3 regions of the Bacillus rugosus genome follow, and region 1 is predicted to be linked to each of the others. Evidence: predicted binding sites of a transcription regulator. Region 1 holds the regulator's gene; each other region holds the start of a gene.
The links. The regulator LexA, encoded in region 1, represses DNA repair genes until DNA is damaged. The targets are predictions, from matches to a motif close to CGAACATATGTTCG.
Positions count from the first base shown of each region.

Region 2: uvrB (excinuclease ABC subunit UvrB) is a predicted target of LexA. The motif match lies at 5,193-5,206, and genes of this name have one in related genera.
Region 3: dinB (damage-inducible protein DinB) is a predicted target of LexA. The motif match lies at 4,709-4,722, and genes of this name have one in related genera.

Region 1 is NZ_CP096590.1:1,943,383-1,950,337, forward strand. It holds gene M0696_RS09640 (poly-gamma-glutamate hydrolase family protein) at 1-147, shown strand, start outside; gene M0696_RS09645 (YndM family protein) at 170-622, opposite strand; gene fosM (FosM family fosfomycin resistance protein) at 828-1,250, shown strand; gene lexA (transcriptional repressor LexA) at 2,148-2,765, opposite strand; gene yneA (cell division suppressor protein YneA) at 2,915-3,232, shown strand; gene M0696_RS09665 (YneB family resolvase-like protein) at 3,251-3,904, shown strand; gene M0696_RS09670 (DUF896 domain-containing protein) at 3,968-4,201, shown strand; gene tkt (transketolase) at 4,370-6,373, shown strand; gene sirA (sporulation inhibitor of replication protein SirA) at 6,528-6,955, shown strand, end outside.
Region 2 is NZ_CP096590.1:3,497,752-3,504,706, forward strand. It holds gene M0696_RS17790 (hypothetical protein) at 1-204, shown strand, start outside; gene uvrA (excinuclease ABC subunit UvrA) at 248-3,121, opposite strand; gene uvrB (excinuclease ABC subunit UvrB) at 3,129-5,114, opposite strand; gene M0696_RS17805 (CsbA family protein) at 5,300-5,530, opposite strand; gene M0696_RS17810 (PEP/pyruvate-binding domain-containing protein) at 6,011-6,955, shown strand, end outside.
Region 3 is NZ_CP096590.1:593,693-600,647, forward strand. It holds gene M0696_RS03135 (MFS transporter) at 1-7, shown strand, start outside; gene M0696_RS03140 (TetR/AcrR family transcriptional regulator) at 29-595, shown strand; gene vmlR (ABC-F type ribosomal protection protein VmlR) at 636-2,264, opposite strand; gene M0696_RS03150 (amino acid permease) at 2,599-3,975, opposite strand; gene dinB (damage-inducible protein DinB) at 4,150-4,668, opposite strand; gene M0696_RS03160 (MarR family transcriptional regulator) at 4,835-5,293, shown strand; gene M0696_RS03165 (MMPL family transporter) at 5,290-6,955, shown strand, end outside.

The DNA of each region.
Region 1 (6,955 bases):
GGTTTGAGCATCCAGTTAGAAATGAGCACAGGTTTTAGAAGATCTTTGTTTGGCATTTTTTCTTTAAGAAGCAGATCTGTTACTCAAAATGAAAGGTTTTATGATTTTACTGAGGTAATGTCCCGTTTTATCAATAATAGCTACTGAAAAATAGGAGGCACTAAGCCTCCTATTCCTCATGCTGCTCTTTCGTAACGTCAGGAAATAGCTCGTCTGAGGCTTCTATTTGATACTGCAGCGTGTTATCTCTGACTGGCAGTTCATTTCGGAAGGTTTCATCCAGCACATTTTTTAGCAAATACCGATGAAAAAAGTATTCAAAAACAGTTAGACAGGCAGCGGAAAGCAGAGCAGCTGCAAATGGTGAGAAACCGTTTCTTGTTTGGGTTAAAACAAAGACCCAAAGAATAACGAATGAAAGTCCAAAGTCAGCCAATGAAGCTGTAATATTGTTTGTTCTGGGAAGGACGAGTATGTCACCGGATAGATAGGAAACAAAACCTAAGAAAAGTGCAATAAACATCACACTTAAAAAGGGCGCGTGATAGAATCTGTCCAAAATCACATATAAAAGGGCGAGAGTAAAAGCAACCTTTGAAGCAAGAGCAATGATATGTTTCATTTGACCACCTAAATTGTTATTTTTGAAGAAAACCCTTGGCAGTAAACAAATTATTCAAATCGAACCCATAAAAGGCCATCGCTGTACAGTCATTATTTTAAACAATCCGATTTTGTTTACACTGGTATTTTTTTCTGGCTGGATGAAACTTTCTTGGAAAAAAGTCGTACAAATGAATGATCAGCTTTCAAGGAGGGGATGATTTGTGAAGATAAAAGGAATCAATCACTTGTTATTTTCAGTTTCTCATCTGGATACATCAATTGATTTTTATCAAAAAGTGTTTGATGCAAAGCTTCTGGTAAAGGGAAGAACAACAGCATATTTTGATTTAAATGGCATCTGGCTTGCGCTTAATGAAGAATCTGACATTCCGAGAAATGACATTAAGGCGTCTTATACACATATTGCTTTTACTATTGAAGATCATGAGTTTGCGGAAATGTCAGCAAAATTAAAAAGGCTTCATGTCAATATTCTGCCTGGCAGAGAACGAGATGAACGCGATCGAAAATCAATTTATTTTACCGACCCTGACGGCCATAAATTTGAATTTCATACCGGAACCCTTCAAGACAGGCTTCGTTATTATAAACAGCAAAAAACGCATATGAATTTTTATGATTGAGACGACCTCTTGCTACTACACAGAACATATACATAAAAATCATGTATGGTTAAAATATGGTAAGGGAGGGATGTGATTGAAAATATAAATCCTAGGCTTAACAACAGTTTTGAATTGTTTTTTTAGCATTAGCAGTACCCATGCGTCAGCTTTAGATTTTGATTACAAAACAGACTTTATTTTAAATGACAGCACAAAAACGTTTGTTCTGGAAAATATCAGTGATGTTCCGGCGATCGACTAATTTTTAGGCTATCAGTTTACCATATTGGGAGCCAATACTTGTTCAGTTGAGGTTAAACTTCAGCGGATGGGGCTTATGGGAGAATATACAACACTGAGTACGAGGCAATTCAGCGGCAGCTGGTTTGATTTTAGTGCTCAGGATAAGGTTGCTATCGATTCATTTCACCGTTACCGTATATTTGCAGAAGAACATTCAGAAGACTGTACAAGTGTTCGGGTAAAGGGCAGTTATGGTATACAATATGTTTCATTTTAATTGAAGCTCACGTTGATCAAGAGAAGTGAGCTGTTTTTTTGGAAAATGTTGAACCAACTATACAATGTACTAAATTTTCATTGAAACTCAATTGCCGCGCTCCTTACATAAACATGAAGCAACATCATTCCACGACCTAAGAAAATGAAACATTTTTAAGGAGATAACGTCTAATGTTTTAAACGGACATTATTATGATAAAAGTTTCCTGAAGGAAAGAAAATTTCTTGACTTCAACAATTATTTAGTGGATAATTATGGTGTAAACATGATGTTCTTTTTCCTCCTATTCAGGCTCGCACCCAAAAGTCAGGGCGAGCCTGCTTTTTTCGTACAATAAACCCCCTCTCCGTAAAGGAAGAGGGGGTTTTTCATGCATCTGATAGATCAATAGGTTAATGGACGGTTCTGAACACGCCAATCACTTTCCCTAGAATGCTGACATTCTGCAAGATGATAGGTTCCATCGTTGGGTTTTCAGGCTGTAAGCGAATGTGAGTATCCTCTTTATAGAAACGTTTTACCGTAGCTTCATCATCTTCTGTCATCGCCACTACAATTTCCCCGTTGTTCGCTGTATTTTGCTGTTTAACGATGACATAATCCTTATCGAAAATACCAGCTTCAATCATACTGTCTCCCATAATCTCCAGCATAAACACGTGCTCGTCAGGAGGAACCATACGGTCAGGAAGAGGAAAATATTCTTCAATATTTTCTACTGCTGTAATAGGAGATCCCGCCGTGACTTTCCCAATGACTGGTACATTTACGACCTGGCTTTGCGGAATGTCTACTTCTTCATCAAGTATTTCTATTGCTCTAGGTTTTGTCGGATCCCGTCTGATCAGCCCTTTTGTTTCCAAACGGGCCAAATGGCCGTGTACAGTTGAGCTGGACGCAAGCCCGACAGCCTCTCCGATTTCTCTCACGGAAGGCGGATATCCTTTTGATTTAACCTCTGCTTTAATAAAACGGAGGATATCAAGTTGCCTTTTTGATAGCTTCGTCATTTTTCGCACCTCAAAACGTCGATTTTAAGTAGATTATAGCATGATTTTCCTTACAGTACAAACATAGGTTCGAAAAAACAATTGACAGAAACGTTTGTTCGTATATACTGAAATTATAAAAAAGCGAACAAACATTCCTGTTGGAGGTTATGATCATGAGTAAAGAATCTATTATTTTTGTCGGTCTGTTCACAGTGATTTTGAGCGCGGTTATCCTTTTGCTATCATATACAAGCAGCGGTCAGGAGCTTAATCAGTATGTTAAAATAGAAGTCCAGCAGGGCGACACACTTTGGTCAATTGCTGATCAGGTAGCAGATACAAAAAAGATAAACAAAAATGATTTTATTGAATGGGTAGCTGATAACAATCATCTTCAGACGTCTGATATCCAGCCGGGAGATGAGTTGGTGATTCCGTTGAAAAAGAAGCATCAGGATGCATATGAATTGGCAACTGTAAGATAGAGAGGAAAGATAGAAAAAATGAAAGCACTCATTTATGCCCGCGTAAGCACAAATAAAGAACAGCAGGAGACTTCATTAAAGCGGCAGGAGGAGGAGCTTACGGCCATTGCAGCCGAGAACGGCATGGAAGTCCTCAAAGTGATTTCTGAAAAAGCCAGCGGATACGAAATGGATCGGGACGGTGTATTTGAACTGCTTGATGAGATCAAAAATTCTGGAATTGATGTCATTTTGGTTCAGGATGAGACAAGGCTCGGGCGGGGAAATGCAAAAATCGCATTGCTTCATTGTATCTACAGAGAAGGTGTGAAAGTCTATACAACGGCTCACAGAGGTGAGCTGGAGCTATCGGAGGCTGACTCGATGGTGCTGGAGATCGTCAGCATTGTGGAGGAATACCAGCGGAAAATTCACAACATGAAAATCAAGCGGGGAATGAAGCGTGCAGTAAAAAATGGTTTTAAACCGCAAAAAAACCTGAAAAATCAACATGAAAACAGCGGAAAAGAAAGAATAGAGGTCCCAATCTCAGAGATCGTCCGTCTAAGAGCGAATAAACTGACGTTCGCAGAAATCGCGGCTACGCTAAGAGGGTTTGGCTATGATGTGTCTAAAGCGACCGTCCACCGGCGGTTTCAGGAATACATAGAGAATGACGAGACAGCCGAGTGAATCAGTTGTAAAACTCTTTTTGATCTAGTACTATATAGACAAAATGCAATAAAGGAGTTTAACATGATTTCAAACGCAAAAATTGCCAGAATTAATGAACTTGCTGCGAAAGCTAAAGCTGGCGTTATGACTGAAGAAGAAAAAGCCGAACAGCAAAAGCTTCGTCAAGAGTACCTGAAAGGTTTTCGCTCTTCTATGAAAAACACATTAAAAAGTGTGAAAATCATTGACCCTGAAGGCAATGATGTAACACCAGAAAAGCTAAAAAAAGAACAAAGAAATAACAAACTTCACTAATATAAGAGGAATACGGAAATATCGTATTCCTCTTTTGCATATACTATAAGCAAAACTCTTATGTGACAAAATTCAACAAGTTTCTCTCAAATTTAAGCTGAAACAGTTGAGAAAAAGTCGTCAGACATTTATGATGTAAGGGTACAACACATAAGGAAGGGGATTTTTATGGATACAATTGAAAAGAAATCAGTTGCTACCATTCGCACACTGTCAATAGACGCTATTGAAAAAGCAAATTCTGGTCACCCAGGGATGCCAATGGGGGCCGCTCCAATGGCATACACGCTGTGGACAAAATTTATGAACGTAAGTCCAGCAAACCCTGGCTGGTTTAACCGTGACCGTTTTGTTTTATCTGCTGGACACGGATCAGCACTTTTATACAGCATGCTTCATTTAAGCGGGTTTGATCTTAGCATCGAAGATCTTAAGGGATTCCGCCAGTGGGGCAGCAAAACACCTGGACATCCGGAATTCGGACATACTGCCGGTGTTGATGCGACAACAGGTCCGCTTGGCCAAGGAATTGCCATGGCAGTCGGAATGGCTATCGCTGAACGCCATTTAGCTGAAACTTACAACCGTGATTCATTTAACGTAGTCGATCATTATACATACAGTATTTGCGGTGATGGTGATTTAATGGAAGGTATTTCTTCTGAAGCCGCTTCACTCGCAGGCCATCTTCAGCTTGGCCGTCTGATCGTATTATACGATTCTAATGACATCTCTCTCGATGGAGATCTCGACCGTTCATTCTCTGAAAACGTGAAACAGCGATTTGAAGCAATGAATTGGGAAGTTCTTTATGTTGAGGATGGAAACAATATTGAAGAATTAACAGCGGCTATCGAAAAAGCACGCCAAAATGAAAAGAAACCTACATTAATTGAAGTGAAAACGACAATCGGATTCGGTTCACCTAACCGTGCCGGCACATCTGGTGTTCACGGTGCTCCGCTTGGTAAAGAGGAAAGCAAGTTAACAAAAGAAGCTTACGCGTGGACGTATGAAGAAGATTTCTACGTTCCGTCAGAAGTATATGAGCATTTCGCTTCAGCGGTTAAAGAATCAGGCGAGAAAAAGGAACAGGAATGGAAAGCCCAATTCGCTAAATATAAAGAAGTTTATCCTGAACTTGCTGAACAGCTTGAGCTTGCAATCAAAGGAGAGCTTCCAAAGGACTGGGATCAAGAGGTTCCTGTTTATGAAAAAGGAAGCAGCCTGGCATCACGTGCATCTTCTGGTGAAGTTCTCAACGGACTTGCGAAAAAAATTCCTTTCTTTGTCGGAGGATCTGCTGACCTAGCGGGATCAAACAAAACGACAATTAAAAATGCCGGTGATTTTACAGCGGTTGATTACTCAGGCAAAAACTTCTGGTTTGGTGTTCGTGAATTTGCAATGGGTGCAGCCTTAAATGGTATGGCGCTTCATGGCGGACTTCGTGTATTCGGCGGAACTTTCTTTGTCTTCTCTGATTACCTGCGTCCGGCGATTCGCCTTGCAGCATTAATGGGTCTTCCTGTCACTTATGTCTTCACACATGACAGTATTGCTGTAGGTGAAGACGGCCCGACTCACGAGCCTGTTGAGCAGCTTGCTTCACTCCGTGCGATGCCTAATCTTTCCTTGATGCGTCCTGCAGACGGCAACGAGACAGCGGCAGCATGGAAGCTTGCAGTGCAAAGCACTGATCAGCCAACAGCGTTAGTATTGACACGCCAAAACCTTCCTACGATCGATCAAACAGCTGAAGAAGCATTGGCAGGAGTAGAAAAAGGTGCATATGTCGTTTCTAAATCTAAAAACGAAACACCTGACGCTCTTCTTATCGCTTCTGGCTCTGAAGTAGGTCTTGCGATTGAAGCACAGGCTGAATTGGCTAAAGAAAATATTGATGTTTCTGTTGTCAGCATGCCTTCAATGGACCGTTTCGATAAACAATCTGATGAATACAAAAACTCTGTTCTTCCTGCAGAGGTGAAAAAACGTCTTGCGATTGAGATGGGCGCATCATTTGGATGGGGCAAATACACAGGGCTTGAAGGAGACGTGCTCGGCATAGACCGATTCGGTGCATCTGCTCCTGGTGAAACCGTCATCAATGAATACGGCTTCTCAGTTCCAAACGTAGTGAGCCGAGTTAAAGCATTAATCAATAAGTAAGAGTCTTTTAAAGAGGATGAGTCAAATCATCCTCTTTTTCTTGTTTATCCGACAAAAATAGTATTGGCTGTTTAACAGTAATAGACAATTCTTTCTTTTCTTCTTTTGTATAATAGAGAGCAAATGAAATGCTGCTGGAAAAGGGGATGAAAAGATGGAACGTCACTACTATACGCACCTGATAAAAGAGGAGTTTGCTAATCACTATTTCGGGCGGGAATCGGTTATGTTTGAGCTGTTTCAAGACTATCATTGGACTAGCCTGACAAAGCAGCAGTATCAAATGACAGAGAAACAGATTCAATATATTACACAGCCAATCCCGATTTTACATATGCATCAGCGATTAAAAATGAATTTAAACAATACGGATTACAGGCAGCTGGATTATATTTATAGATTAGCTTTGCCGAAAGCAAAAGGCCACGCTACGCTTATGATGAAGGAGCATATGATAGAAATAGTGGCTTCGGGGGATTACGAGGCAGAAACGATTTTCTTTGAAGTATTGAGAAAAGTAAGCCCTTGCTTTCTGGCTATGGATTTCAATTCGAAGCGTTATGGATGGCTAAATCCGGTGAA
Region 2 (6,955 bases), 1.6 Mb from region 1:
GTAACACAAGAATCGGTTTTAAAGCTGATTCGTGAACAAAAAAGAATGAATCGTGAAATGATCGCTGAGCTTGAACAGATTCACGGATCTCTTCCAATCTCTCACGATATCCAATATATAAAAGTGCTGCTCGACAGCAGCAACACGCATATCGTTCAAGATTTAATGAGTGTAAGCAAGCAGCTGTATAAGAAAACTTTGTAATATATACTGCAAAGAAAAGACAAAACCCTCTGAAAAGAGGGTTTTAAGATGTTGCCGTTTCTTTCGCTTCCAAGAGCGATGTCATGCGTTTTTTGTCACGCTCCATAACAGGCTTCAAATAACGGCCCGTATACGATTCTTCCACTTCAGTGATTTCCTCAGGCGTTCCTGACGCGACAATGGTTCCGCCTCCGGCTCCGCCTTCCGGTCCCAGATCGACAATGTAATCCGCCGTCTTAATGATATCAAGATTGTGCTCAATGACGAGTACTGTATCTCCATTGTCAACCAAACGCTGAAGCACGACAAGGAGTCTGGCAATGTCGTCGACGTGCAAACCTGTCGTCGGCTCATCTAAAATGTAGAGCGTACGTCCGGTTGAGCGTTTGTGGAGCTCCGATGCGAGCTTCACACGCTGCGCTTCTCCTCCCGACAAGGTTGTCGCTGGCTGGCCGAGCGTAATATAACCTAAGCCAACATCATAAAGAGTTTGGAGCTTACGCTTGATTTTCGGGATATTTTCAAAGAAAGAAAGAGCATCTTCAACCGTCATATCAAGCACATCTGAGATGCTTTTTCCTTTGTACGTCACTTCAAGCGTTTCACGGTTGTAGCGTTTGCCGTGACACACCTCACACGGAACATACACGTCAGGAAGGAAGTGCATTTCAATTTTAATAATCCCGTCTCCGCGGCAGGCTTCACATCGCCCGCCCTTCACGTTAAAGCTGAAACGGCCTTTTTTATAGCCGCGGACCTTCGCTTCATTTGTCTGCGCGAATACATCACGAATGTCATCAAACACACCGGTGTATGTCGCAGGATTGGATCTCGGCGTTCTTCCGATTGGCGCCTGATCAATGTCAATGACTTTGTCTAGGTGATCCAAGCCTTTAATCTCTTTATGGCTGCCGGGCTTCGCTTTCGCTTTATGAAGCTTTTGCGCCAGCGCCTTATGCAAAATTTCATTGACGAGGGTACTCTTTCCGGAGCCGGAAACCCCTGTAACCGCTGTGAACGTTCCAAGCGGGAACTTGGCATTTGCCTTTTTCAGATTGTTTTCTGAAGCGCCTTTAATTTCAATGTAGCGCCCGTCCGGCTTTCTTCTTTCAGGAGGCAATGGGATGAACTTTTTCCCTGATAAATAGCTGCCCGTTAATGAATTTGGATCTTCCATCACTTCTTCCGGCGTACCCGCAGACGTCACCTGTCCGCCGTGAATGCCGGCCCCCGGTCCAATATCTATTAAATAATCGGCTGCCATCATCGTATCCTCATCGTGTTCGACAACAATCAGCGTGTTCCCGAGGTCTCTCATATTTTTCAGAGCGCTGATCAAGCGGTCGTTATCACGCTGATGCAGGCCGATAGACGGCTCGTCTAAAATATAAAGGACACCGGATAAGCGCGAACCGATTTGTGTCGCCAGCCGGATACGCTGCGCCTCTCCCCCGGACAATGTTCCTGCTGCCCTGCTCAGTGTCAGGTAATCAAGGCCGACTTTGTCCAGAAAGCTTAAACGCTCCACAATTTCGCGCAAGATCAAATTGGCAATCTGCATATCCTTCTCAGAAAGGGTAAGACCTTTGAAGAAAGCAAGTGCGTCGGCTACAGACAGCTCGGTAATTTTGCCGATGTGGCGGCCGTCAATCAATACGGCAAGCGCCTCTTTCTTTAACCGATAGCCTTTGCATGTCGGACAAGCCTTCTGAGACATATACTGCTCCATTTGCTCACGGATGAAATCAGAGCCTGTCTCCTTATAGCGTCTTTCAATGTTCCGCAATACGCCTTCAAATTGAATTTCGCCTTCACGTATTTGTCCAAAATCATTTTCATATCGGAAATAAATCAGGTCGTCGCCGCTGCCGTACAGCACTTTATCCAACTGATGCTTCGGCAGATCTTTTACCGGCACGTCCATATCAATCCCGTAGTGGGTGCAGACCGCATTAAGCAACTGCGGATAATATTGTGAGCTGATCGGTGTCCAAGGGGCGATCGCATTCTCCTTCAATGACAAATCTTGATTGGGGATGACGAGATCCGCATCCACTTCAAGCTTCATTCCGAGACCGTCACACGTCGGACACGCTCCGAATGGGCTGTTGAATGAAAACAGCCGCGGCTCAAGCTCGCCGATTGAAAATCCGCAGTGCGGGCAGGCATGATGCTCACTGAACATCAACTCCTCCTCACCGATGACATCAATCATGACCCGTCCTTCACCTAAGCGAAGCGCCGTTTCCAATGAATCTGACAGACGGGCGGCCACGCCTTCCTTCACCACAATCCGGTCAATGACAACCTCAATCGAATGCTTTTTATTCTTTTCTAATTCAATATCATCAGAAAGCTCAGCCATTTCGCCATCAATTCTGACTCTGACATAGCCTTGTTTTCTGATCTGGTCAAGCACTTTGACATGAGCGCCTTTTCGGCCTGAGACAATCGGGGCCAGAACCTGAAGCTTCGTCCGTTCCGGGTACTCTAGAATTCTGTCCACCATTTGCTCAATGGTCTGCGATGTAATCTCAATTCCGTGTTCCGGGCAATGAGGCTTCCCTACTCTCGCATACAAAAGACGCAGATAATCATAAATCTCAGTAACCGTACCGACAGTAGATCTCGGATTGCGGCTCGTTGTTTTCTGATCGATGCTGATGGCGGGAGACAGCCCCTCAATTGCATCAACATCCGGCTTATCCATTTGCCCTAAAAACTGGCGGGCATAGGCAGACAGCGACTCGACATACCGTCTCTGTCCTTCTGCATATATGGTGTCAAAGGCTAGAGAGGATTTCCCTGATCCGGACAAACCCGTAACAACGACAAGCTGATCTCTTGGAATTGTTACATCGATATTTTTCAGGTTATGCGCCCTGGCTCCCTTCACCTCTATCCGATCCATAGCCATTTGTTCATCATCCTTCCGCTTTTAGCTCTAAAAGTAAATCGCGAAGCTCCGCGGCTCTTTCAAAGTCAAGCGCCTTGGCGGCTTCCTTCATTTCGTGCTCCATCTGTTCAACGACTTTCTGGCGTTCTTTCTTCGTCATTTTCGACAGCTTCGGCGCGGCTTTTGTTTTGTATTCCGCTTTATCCTCAGCCGCTACTGTGGCACGAATAACATCGCGAATTTCTTTATTTATCGTTTTCGGCGTAATGCCGTGCTCTTCGTTAAACTGCTCCTGCTGCTCGCGGCGGCGTTTTGTTTCATTAATTGCAATTTCCATAGATTTCGTCATTTTATCTGCGTACATAATGACGCGGCCTTCAGAGTTCCTTGCGGCACGTCCGATGGTCTGGATCAGCGAACGTTCAGAGCGAAGGAAGCCTTCCTTATCCGCATCCAAAATCGCAACGAGAGATACTTCAGGAATGTCGAGCCCTTCCCTCAGCAGGTTGATGCCGACAAGCACATCGTACTTGCCAAGGCGCAGGTCGCGGATAATTTCAATCCGTTCAAGCGTCTTAATCTCAGAATGCAGATAGTTTACTTTAATGCCGATTTCCTTTAAATAATCGGTCAGATCCTCTGACATCTTCTTCGTCAAGGTTGTCACGAGCACCCGTTCATCCCGCTCGATTCTTGCTTGAATTTCGCCGATCAAGTCGTCAATCTGGCCTTCGATGGGACGCACATCGATAAGCGGGTCAAGAAGCCCCGTCGGACGAATAATCTGTTCGATCATTTCATCTGTATGCTCAATCTCGTACGGCCCTGGCGTCGCTGATACATACACGATATTGTGCATATGCTTTTCAAATTCTTCAAAACGAAGCGGACGGTTATCAAGCGCTGATGGTAGCCGGAAGCCGTGATCCACGAGCACCTGTTTTCGCGCCTGGTCTCCGTTAAACATGCCGCGCACCTGAGGAATTGTCACATGTGACTCATCCACTACGATCATAAAATCGTCAGGGAAATAATCAAGAAGCGTATACGGCGTTGAACCTGGAGGCCGAAGCGTCAAATGTCTTGAATAGTTCTCAATGCCAGAGCAGAATCCCATTTCCCGCATCATTTCAAGATCATACCTTGTCCTCTGCTCTAAACGCTGCGCTTCAAGCAGCTTGCCGTTTTCATGCATGACTTTCAGCTGCTCCTCAAGCTCCTTCTCGATATTTTGAATCGCTTTTTCCATTTTCTCGGCCCGCGTGACGAAGTGGGAGGCCGGGAAAATCGCAACATGGTCACGGTCGCCGAGAATTTCTCCTGTCAGCGCATCTACTTCCCGAATTCGTTCGATTTCGTCACCGAAAAACTCAACTCTGATACAGTGTTCATCACGAGATGCCGGAAAGATTTCCACTACATCCCCGCGCACACGAAATGTACCGCGCTGAAAGTCGATATCGTTGCGGGCATATTGGATGTCTACAAGTTTTCTGAGCAGCTCGTTGCGCTCTATTTCCATTTCCGTCCGCAGTGACACGACCATTTCCCTGTATTCTTCAGGGGAACCGAGGCCGTATATACAAGACACACTCGCAATAATAATGACATCTCTCCGCTCAAACAGAGACGATGTAGCGGAGTGTCTCAATTTATCAATTTCATCATTAATACTAGCGTCTTTCTCTATAAACGTATCCGTTTGAGGCACATACGCCTCCGGCTGATAATAATCATAGTAGCTGACAAAATACTCGACAGCATTGTTCGGAAAAAATTCCTTGAACTCACTGTAAAGCTGTCCAGCAAGGGTTTTGTTATGGGCAATCACGAGCGTCGGCTTATTGACTTCTTTAATCAAATTGGACACCGTAAATGTTTTCCCCGTTCCTGTCGCACCCAGCAGAGTCTGATGCTTCTTGCCCTCCTGAATTCCTTTTACAAGTTTTTCAATGGCTTTCGGCTGATCTCCTTGGGGCTGATATTTCGAGACTAACTCAAAGCGATCTTTCACAAAAATAAGCCTCCGTTTCTTTAACGAAATCTTCCTATAGATATAGTAACACAATGGAATGTAAAATCACTAAAAATACGAACTAAAGTTCGGTGGTTTTTTATTTCCAGCTGTTTTCGTGTATAAAAAACCTGCTTTTAAAACGTAAAAGCAGGAATTCAGTCTTTATATTCATTATGTCCGATTTATTCTTCTTTTTTCTCAGCAGCTTTTTTAGCCATATACAGTCCGCCAGCCACAAGAGACACAACATCCAATCCTACAATAAAATACGTTTCTGTATAGCCTTTTAAATAAGAGGCAAACAGCAATGCAGCTGTTAGAGCGATCGCCACATAATGATTAAAGGTGACTCTTGTAAAAAGAACAACGAGCATAAAAGGGAAAAACAATGCAAAAACGGCTTTTGTAATCAACAAAAACCCTCCTCAGGGATTCTTCATCTGATCTGATTATAGTAAAAAATGAAGAATCGGACAATCGTGCAATCGTTCCCTCTATCTACACCATACCCTTTTTCACCTAAAATCAATCACCTATTTGCACTTTGGTGCCGATAACAGCACAACAAGCAACTCTATTTCACTTATTTCATTTTGCCACTGTCCCAATCAGCGGCACTTTTTTATGAATTTATGAACCTCATCTGCATATTCAAGTCCGCTTCCAAATTCCGAGAATAAAAGAAAAATAGGTATACTGCACCAGTTAAGCCGCATTTTCATGATAATCTAACTAACTTAACTATTCATTTTATTTAGGGCTTTCTGCGTTTGACAGCATTTTCCTGAAAACCTACAATTGAGTGATAGTGTTCACTATCATTTTTCCGAACACAGGCTCCGTCATAAAAGACTAGAGAGAAAAACAAAATGAAGGAAAGAGGGGTTTCAAATATGTACTCTATAATATTTCGCCATGCAGAAGAATCCAGCCAGCTTGCTGGAGCAAAAGGCATGAACTTGATTAAACTGACCAAACACGGTCTCCCTGTTCCCGACGGGTTTATTATTCAAACGAATGCGCTCACCCGTTTTATGGAGGATAACCAGCTTCATGAGACTAGCGAAAACATCGAAAGCAGGATCATCGCCGGAGCATTTTCTGAGGAACTGAAACATGAGCTGACAAGTTCCTTTTACAAGCTGAGAGAATCATACCGATCCGTTGCCGTGCGTTCTTCATCTGCCTCGGAAGATTTAGAAGGCGCTTCATTCGCGGGTCAATATGAAACCTACTTAAATATTAAAACAGAGGAAGAATTTCTAGCTAAAGTGAAAGAATGCTGGGCTTCATTTTTCTCAGGCCGAGTCAGCAGCTATAAGAAAAAAATGAATAACCAAATCACAGAGCCGTTAATGGGAGTTGTCGTTCAGGGGCTGATCGATTCAGAAGTGTCAGGTGTTATTTTCAGCCGCAATCCTGTTACCCATGATGATAGAGAGCTATTAATCAGCGCCAGCTATGGTTTGGGGGAAGCTGTCGTTTCAGGAAGTGTCACCCCAGACACATTTATAGTCAATAAGTCTTCGTTTGAGATTCAGAAAGAAATAGGTGCAAAGGAAATCTACATGGAGTCTGCAGCAGAAGGAATCACAGAAAAAGAAACGAGTGAAGATATGCGCAGCCGTTTTTGCCTTGCAGATGAACAAGTGATCGAACTGACTGAAATCACGAAAAAAACCGAAGACCTGTACGGATATCCAGTCGATATAGAATTCGGAATCGCTGATCATCAAGTATACCTTCTGCAGGCCCGCCCGATTACAACCATTGAACAGGACAAAAAAGCGGCAGAAGAAGAACGCAGCTTCATGATGACAGACGTTGATATGAATGAT
Region 3 (6,955 bases), 1.3 Mb from region 1:
GATGTAATAATTTGGGGAGGGCAGAACAGTGACCCGTGAGAATATAAAACGCACAGCCGTTCGCCAATTTAATGAACTTGGCTACGAGGGAGTCAAAATGGCGCATATTGCAAAAGAATTAGGAATTCGGAAACAATCTCTGTCCTACCATTTCTCGTCAAAAAAGGATCTGCTGATGGAAGTGTACCCCGAGATTGTTGAAGAAGAAGTAGCGTTTATCAATGATTTTTTTGAATCACGAAAGCATATGCCAGCCAAGAATCTTATATATGATTTTTTAAAAGAAACACAGATGCGCTTTCATGCTATGCCCAATGTAGCCTTTTTGCAGGCGATGTCGTTTAAGGCTCCTGCTGAAGTAAGTGATTTTATTTCAGCCCAGTACCTGATGTTTCTGCATGCTTTGAAAAGCCGGGTTGCACTTGTTTTTAAAGAATCGGGCATCACCTGTCCGCCCGAGAAGTGTGCGATAGCCTTCATCACTCTTTTTGACGGGCTGAACATTCAGCTGGTTTACGAGAATAAACAATCATTTGAGCGGTCTTTAGAGATTTCCTTCGATATTTTTTGGCGAGGGCTGAAGGCGAAAGCTTGAAAAATACCAAGGGCGAACAGCCCTTGGTATCCCCTACACGCTATTGATCCAGCTCTTTCATTCGTTTCGTAAGCTCATTGAACGCGTGATCAAGCTCCTTGTACCCTTTATCATTTGGCGTCATAAAACTGAGCTTGCCCAGCACTTCTTGTCTTTCTGTCTCAAGCTTTAAACGAAGCTCCTCCCGGTCATTTCTTTCTGATGGAACGCCACTCAATTGCTTTTCGATGCCATTGTCTGAGATGACGAGTTTACTGTTTGTTGTTTTTTCGAGAAAGTATCGGTCATGTGAAACCGCCAGCAATGTGCCGCTGTAGTGTGACAGTGTTTCCTCCAGCTGTTCGCGTGACGGCAGGTCGAGATGGTTTGTCGGCTCATCTAAAATCAGCACGTCTTTTTCCTCTAGCATATATGCCATCAGCTTGACCTTTACACGTTCACCCATACTCATATGCTTGATCGGCTCAGTCCATTGCGAAGCTGTAAAACCTAAGTGCCTCATCAGACTTTGAACGTGTCCTCTTGCTTTGTATGTTTCATGATCAAATAACTCTTCCGGTGTTTGTTCTAAAGGCAAATCAAACACCTCTTGCGTTAAATAGCCGATATTTGCAGACGGCGATACCCATACGCTTCCCTCAGCCGTTTCCTGTCCCAGAATGATTTTCAATAATGTTGTTTTTCCGCTGCCATTGGGTCCTATGATCGCTACCTTTTCGCCGTGCTGAATTGTAAAATGTGCGTCTTTAAAGAGGATCCTTTCGCCAAAAACCTTCGTTACATGCTTAACTTCTAAAAAACGTTTTCCTGTTTTTTTGGTTGTATCAATTGAAAAGCGGACAGTATATTCCGGCTCAACGGGTTCGGCCTTTGCTTTCTCCAGCTCTTGTTCAAGCCGCTTCCGCTTGGATTTAATCTGGGCATCCGTACGCTTCGCTTTTACCCGGTGATATTCTTTAAACCCTTCCTTTTTCGTCGATTGGGCGTGGGCTTTTTCCGACCATGAAGCAAGCTCATTCATTTGTGCTTCAATCCGTTCAACCATTTTTTGCTGCTTATCATATTCACGCTGCTGGGCGAGTCTTTTCTTTTCCCGGAACTTCATATACCCAGAGTAATTTCCTTTGAATTCAATCAGGGTTTGAGCTTCGAGCGACCATATTTTTGTTGCGGCTTCGTCTAAAAAATAACGATCGTGAGAAACAAGAATTACAGTGCCTCTATAACTTTTCAGCTGTTGAATGAGAAATTGCAAGCTTTCTTCATCAAGGTGGTTTGTCGGTTCATCTAACAGTAAAAGATCTGCATCCTCTGATAGTCCTTTCGCCAGCCGTGCTTTCAGTTTTTCACCGCCGCTTAACTGTTGGAAATCCCTGACGGGCACACGCCATTTCTCCAGTAACTTCTTTTCGGCAGGCGTCAGATCCGCAAAGGAATACGACGCGGTTTCCTGCTTAACCAACGTCATTTTTACATCCTGCTGAAGGATTTGTCCTTGTGCAGGAGCTAAGTCATTGTGAATGAGGTGCAGCAGCGTAGACTTCCCAGCACCATTTTTTCCAATAATCCCAATGATATCTCCTTGCTGAACACTGGCATTTATGTTTTTAAAAACAGTCAGATCCCTCACTTCATAGCTGACATTTGTTAATGTTACGATCTCTTTCATCCATATCCCTCGCTTTAAAGGGAGAATAAAAAAATCCTCCCAAAATGTATTGGAAGGATTAGCCGCACCGTTGCATGATCAAATAAGCTATTTATTTATAAATAGCAATGTCGTATATATAGAAAATGGGCAGACTAATCCTATTTTTTCTGATTTGAAATATTGATTTCAAACGGCAAAAATAAGATTAGTTAATCATTGTCCACCCATCATCCCTTCTTGTTTTGATTACACACACTATAGCATAACTTCAAATTCAAAAGCAAAGGTCATTTGTCATTTATTTTCATCAAAAAAGCTCCTGCTCTCATTTCTGAGGCAGGAGCTGCGAATCTTATTGATGCTTCGCTTTTCTCACTTTATAAATCACAATCAGCAAAATAAACCAAACCGGCGTGACAAATAAGGAAACACGAGTATCCTCAGCCAATGCCAGCACAACCAGGATAAACGCCAGGAACGCAAGAATCAGGTAATTGGTAAACGGGTAAAGCGGAAGCTTAAATTTGTTTGTTTTCGCTAATTCAGGTCTTGTTTTCCGGTATTTCATATGGCAGATGACCGTAATCCCCCAAATATAAATAAAGCAGACGGTTGAAATGCTTGTGATCAGGGTGAATACGCCTTCTGGCATGATGTAGTTTAACGTAACACCGATTAAAATCACGATAGCTGAAAAGAACAACGCATTTCTAGGTACTTTACGCGGAGTCAGTTTCGCCATTGATTCAGGCGCATTGTTATCTTTCGCAAGGGAATAGACCATACGGCTTGTACTGAATACAGCGCTGTTGCATGCTGAGGCAGCGGATGTCAGCACCACAAAGTTGATAATGCTTGCTGCCCCGACGATACCGACCGCGACAAATACCTGTACGAATGGGCTCTCGCTAGGATTAATGACATCCCAAGGATAGATGCTCATAATCACGAGAAGAGCACCGATATAGAAAAGCAGGACCCGGACAGGGATATTGTTGATCGCTTTAGGGATTACTTTTTCAGGGTTTTCTGTTTCACCGGCTGTCAGTCCGACCAGCTCAATGCCGACAAAGGCAAATACAACCATCTGGAACGAGAGGATAAACCCGTGCATGCCATTCGGGAACATACCTCCGTGGCTCCAGAGATTTGTGAAACTGGAGACGCCTGAGCTTGTGGAAAAACCTTTAAAGATCATCACAAGGCCAATGACGATCAGCGCCAAAATGGCAATGACTTTAATTAAAGCAAACCAAAATTCTAATTCTCCAAAGAGCTTGACGGTTGCCAAGTTCATAATCAGTAAAATAATCAGAGCGATTAAGCCGGGCACCCATTGCGGCACACCCGGAAGCCAATATTGAGTGTAAAGTCCGACGGCTGTCAGATCAGCCATTGCAATCGAGATCCAGCAGAACCAATAGGTCCAGCCGGTGATAAAGGCTGCCATATCGCCTAAATAGTCTTGTACAAAATCAACAAAAGAGTGATAGTTCAAATTCGATAACAGCAGTTCACCCAGAGATCTCATAATCAAAAAGCAAATGATGCCTGTGATCATGTAAGCAAATAGAATCGACGGTCCGGCAAAATGAATGGATTTTCCTGAGCCGAGAAATAAGCCCGTTCCAATGGCCCCGCCGATGGCGATGAGCTGGATGTGCCTGTTTTTCAAGCCTCTCTCCAATTTTTGCTGATTTATATTGTCTTTCGTCATATCGTCTGTCACTTTGTGTGTTCCTCCATTGAAAATTGTTTATTGGGTCAGCAATATATTTTTAATGATTATTATAACACTAAAATTTCTATCTTTTTTACTATACAGGAAATATGAAAAGAAATTTTTATGGTTTTGAACGATGCATCATAAAAAAAGCGGCTCAATTTAGGGAGCCGCTTTCTTTTATGCCATTTCAGTTTTTTTCATGTACAGGTATAGCCCATAATCTGTCGGAGCGGATGCGTATCCTGTCTGCCGCAGCATTGCTGTGATATTGCCGCGGTGGTATGTCCCGTGATTGACAACGTGGGGAACCAGCTCAGAAACAGTCGTTTTCATGATTCCGCCTGAGGGATTTATAATCTGGAGGGGCTTATTGAGCTGCTCTTTTTGCTGTAAAAATAATGTATAGCGCTCGGATAATGTCAGAAACAGGTCTTCCATTTCCTCCATTTCTTTTGCCTCTGTCTGTTCTTTAAGTTGTTCAGCTAATGCCAAAGCATCAGTCATGCTTTGGCCGGAAAACACTTCAATCCAGCCGAGATCAGAAAGATAAACATGAGACAGCACATGGGATATCGACGGAAACACGCTTTGGATTTCTTGGCGGTACACCTCTTGTGGAAGCTCTTTTAATCGGTTGAAGATTTGCTGATTGGCCCAGACGTTATATTCATACAATTTTAATGAAAAATCTGACATGTTAATTTTCCCCTTTCGCGTTTATAACGTCTATTATACACGAACAAGCGTTCCTGGTAAGGTGTTCGTGAATAAAATTTGTTGACAGACATAGTTTAGGGGAATAAACTAATTGACATTGATCATAAAGTTTAGAGGGGTAAACTATAGTGAGGAGGGGCAGTTGTTGAATGAACAAAAGCTATGTCAGGCGATAAACCTGTTCGTGGAAGTATTACTTGAAGGGACAGAGTTTGTGCATCATGAAATCAATCAGGATGTCTTCAAGAATATCTCAAGGGAGCAGGCAGACCTGTTAAAGATTTTAAAAGTCAAGGGCCCAACCTCTCCCGGCAGCCTAGCCATGTATCAAAATGTACATAAAAGCGCGATTTCAAACAGGCTGAAAAAGCTGCTCGATAAGGGATTGGTTGAATGGGATGCCTGTCCGGCGAAAAGTGATAAGCGCTCTAAGCTTATTAACATCACATCCAGCGGTGAAACCATACTGGAAGAATTAGATTCAGCCATTTTTAATGCTCTCAAAGAGCTGATCGATGATATAGATGAGAAACACTTAAATTCCATCATAGAGATATTCACCATTCTAAAAAGCAAATTTAAAGGAGGAGATTCTGCAGAATGAGGGCAATCATCAAATTCAAGTGGGCAATTGCAGCGGTTATATTAGCACTTACCGTCGTTTTGGGTTTGTTTTCTCCGAACTTAACGGAGCTGGCCAATCAAAAGGGGCAGGCCCAGCTTCCTGCAGATGCTGTTTCAGAAAGAGCAAATGCCATTTTAAAACAAGCGGGCGAAGACAATAATTCGATCAGTATAGTCTTTACATTAGATCACGCTTTGAAGAAAGAAACAGAGGATCAGCTCCGGACAATGATTGATAAAGTCAAAAAGATCGACGGTGTAGAAGAAATAACGTCTCCTCTAACAGCAGACAAAGAAGTCAAAGACCAATTGATTTCAAAAGACAAAAAAACCGTTCTCATTCCTGTCACGATTACAGGTTCTGATAAAAAAGCGGAAAAAATCGCGGATGATATTTATAAAATCGTTCCTAATGATTTGACTGCATATATTACGGGAGCCTCTCTCATTAATCAGGATTTCGCTCACAGCTCAGAAGAAGGGCTCAAGAAAACGGAAGTGATCACAGTCTGCTTGATCATCGGTTTACTGCTGATCGTGTTCCGATCTGTTGTGACGCCTTTTATTCCGATTGTAGTTGTCGGTTTCTCTTATCTGATCAGTCAATCCATATTGGGCATCCTTGTGTACAATGTTGATTTTCCTATCTCGACGTTTACGCAAACCTTCTTAGTTGCCATCCTGTTCGGTATCGGAACAGATTACTGCATTCTGCTTCTTACCCGATTCCGTGAAGAGTTAGCGAACGGGCATGACAAAAAAGAAGCGGCGCTTATCGCTTACCGTACGGGGGGAAAAACCTTATTTATTAGTGGATTTGCGGTATTGATCGGATTTTCCGCCTTAGGATTTGCGAAGTTTGCGATTTTCCAATCCGCAGTAGGGGTAGCAGTCGGTGTAGGGATATTAATGATCATTCTCTATACACTGCTGCCATTATTTATGGTGACGCTGGGCGAAAAATTATTTTGGCCTTCTAAGAAAGTGCTGTCGCACAGTGACAACAAATTATGGGCGTTTCTCGGCAGACATTCCGTTGTGCGTCCGTTTCTGTTTATTGTCATCACGGTGATTATCACGCTTCCGTTCATTTTGACCTATGATGACCAGATTTCATTCGATTCGACTGCGGAAATCAGCAGCGATTATAAATCAGTAAAAGCTCTCGAGGCCATCAAGGATGGATTCGGTGAAGGGAAAGCGTTCCCGATCAATGTTGTCGTAAAAGGAGACAAAGATCTCACAACAGCTGATACAATCCCTTATCTCGGAAATATCAGCAAAGCGATTGAGAAAGTCGAGCATGTTGACTCTGTCATGACCATCACGCAGCCGACTGGTGAAAAAATCAAAGATTTATATATTGATAAACAGCTAGGCTCAGTTTCAGACGGGCTGGATAAGACGGTAAAAGGAATCGCCGATGTCCAAAGCGGTTTAACGGATATCGAAAACGGGTTGAATCAAATGACGGGTCAAACCGTCTCAGCCTCAAATAGCAGCGCCGGCGGTTCACTGGGCGATGCGGCAGACGGATTGGGCAAAATCAATCAGCAACTGCAGCTCGTGAGCAAACAGATTTCCCAATCCGGCAATACTGCACAGACCGTGCAGCAGCTTACGGCAATCAGCGGACAGCTTG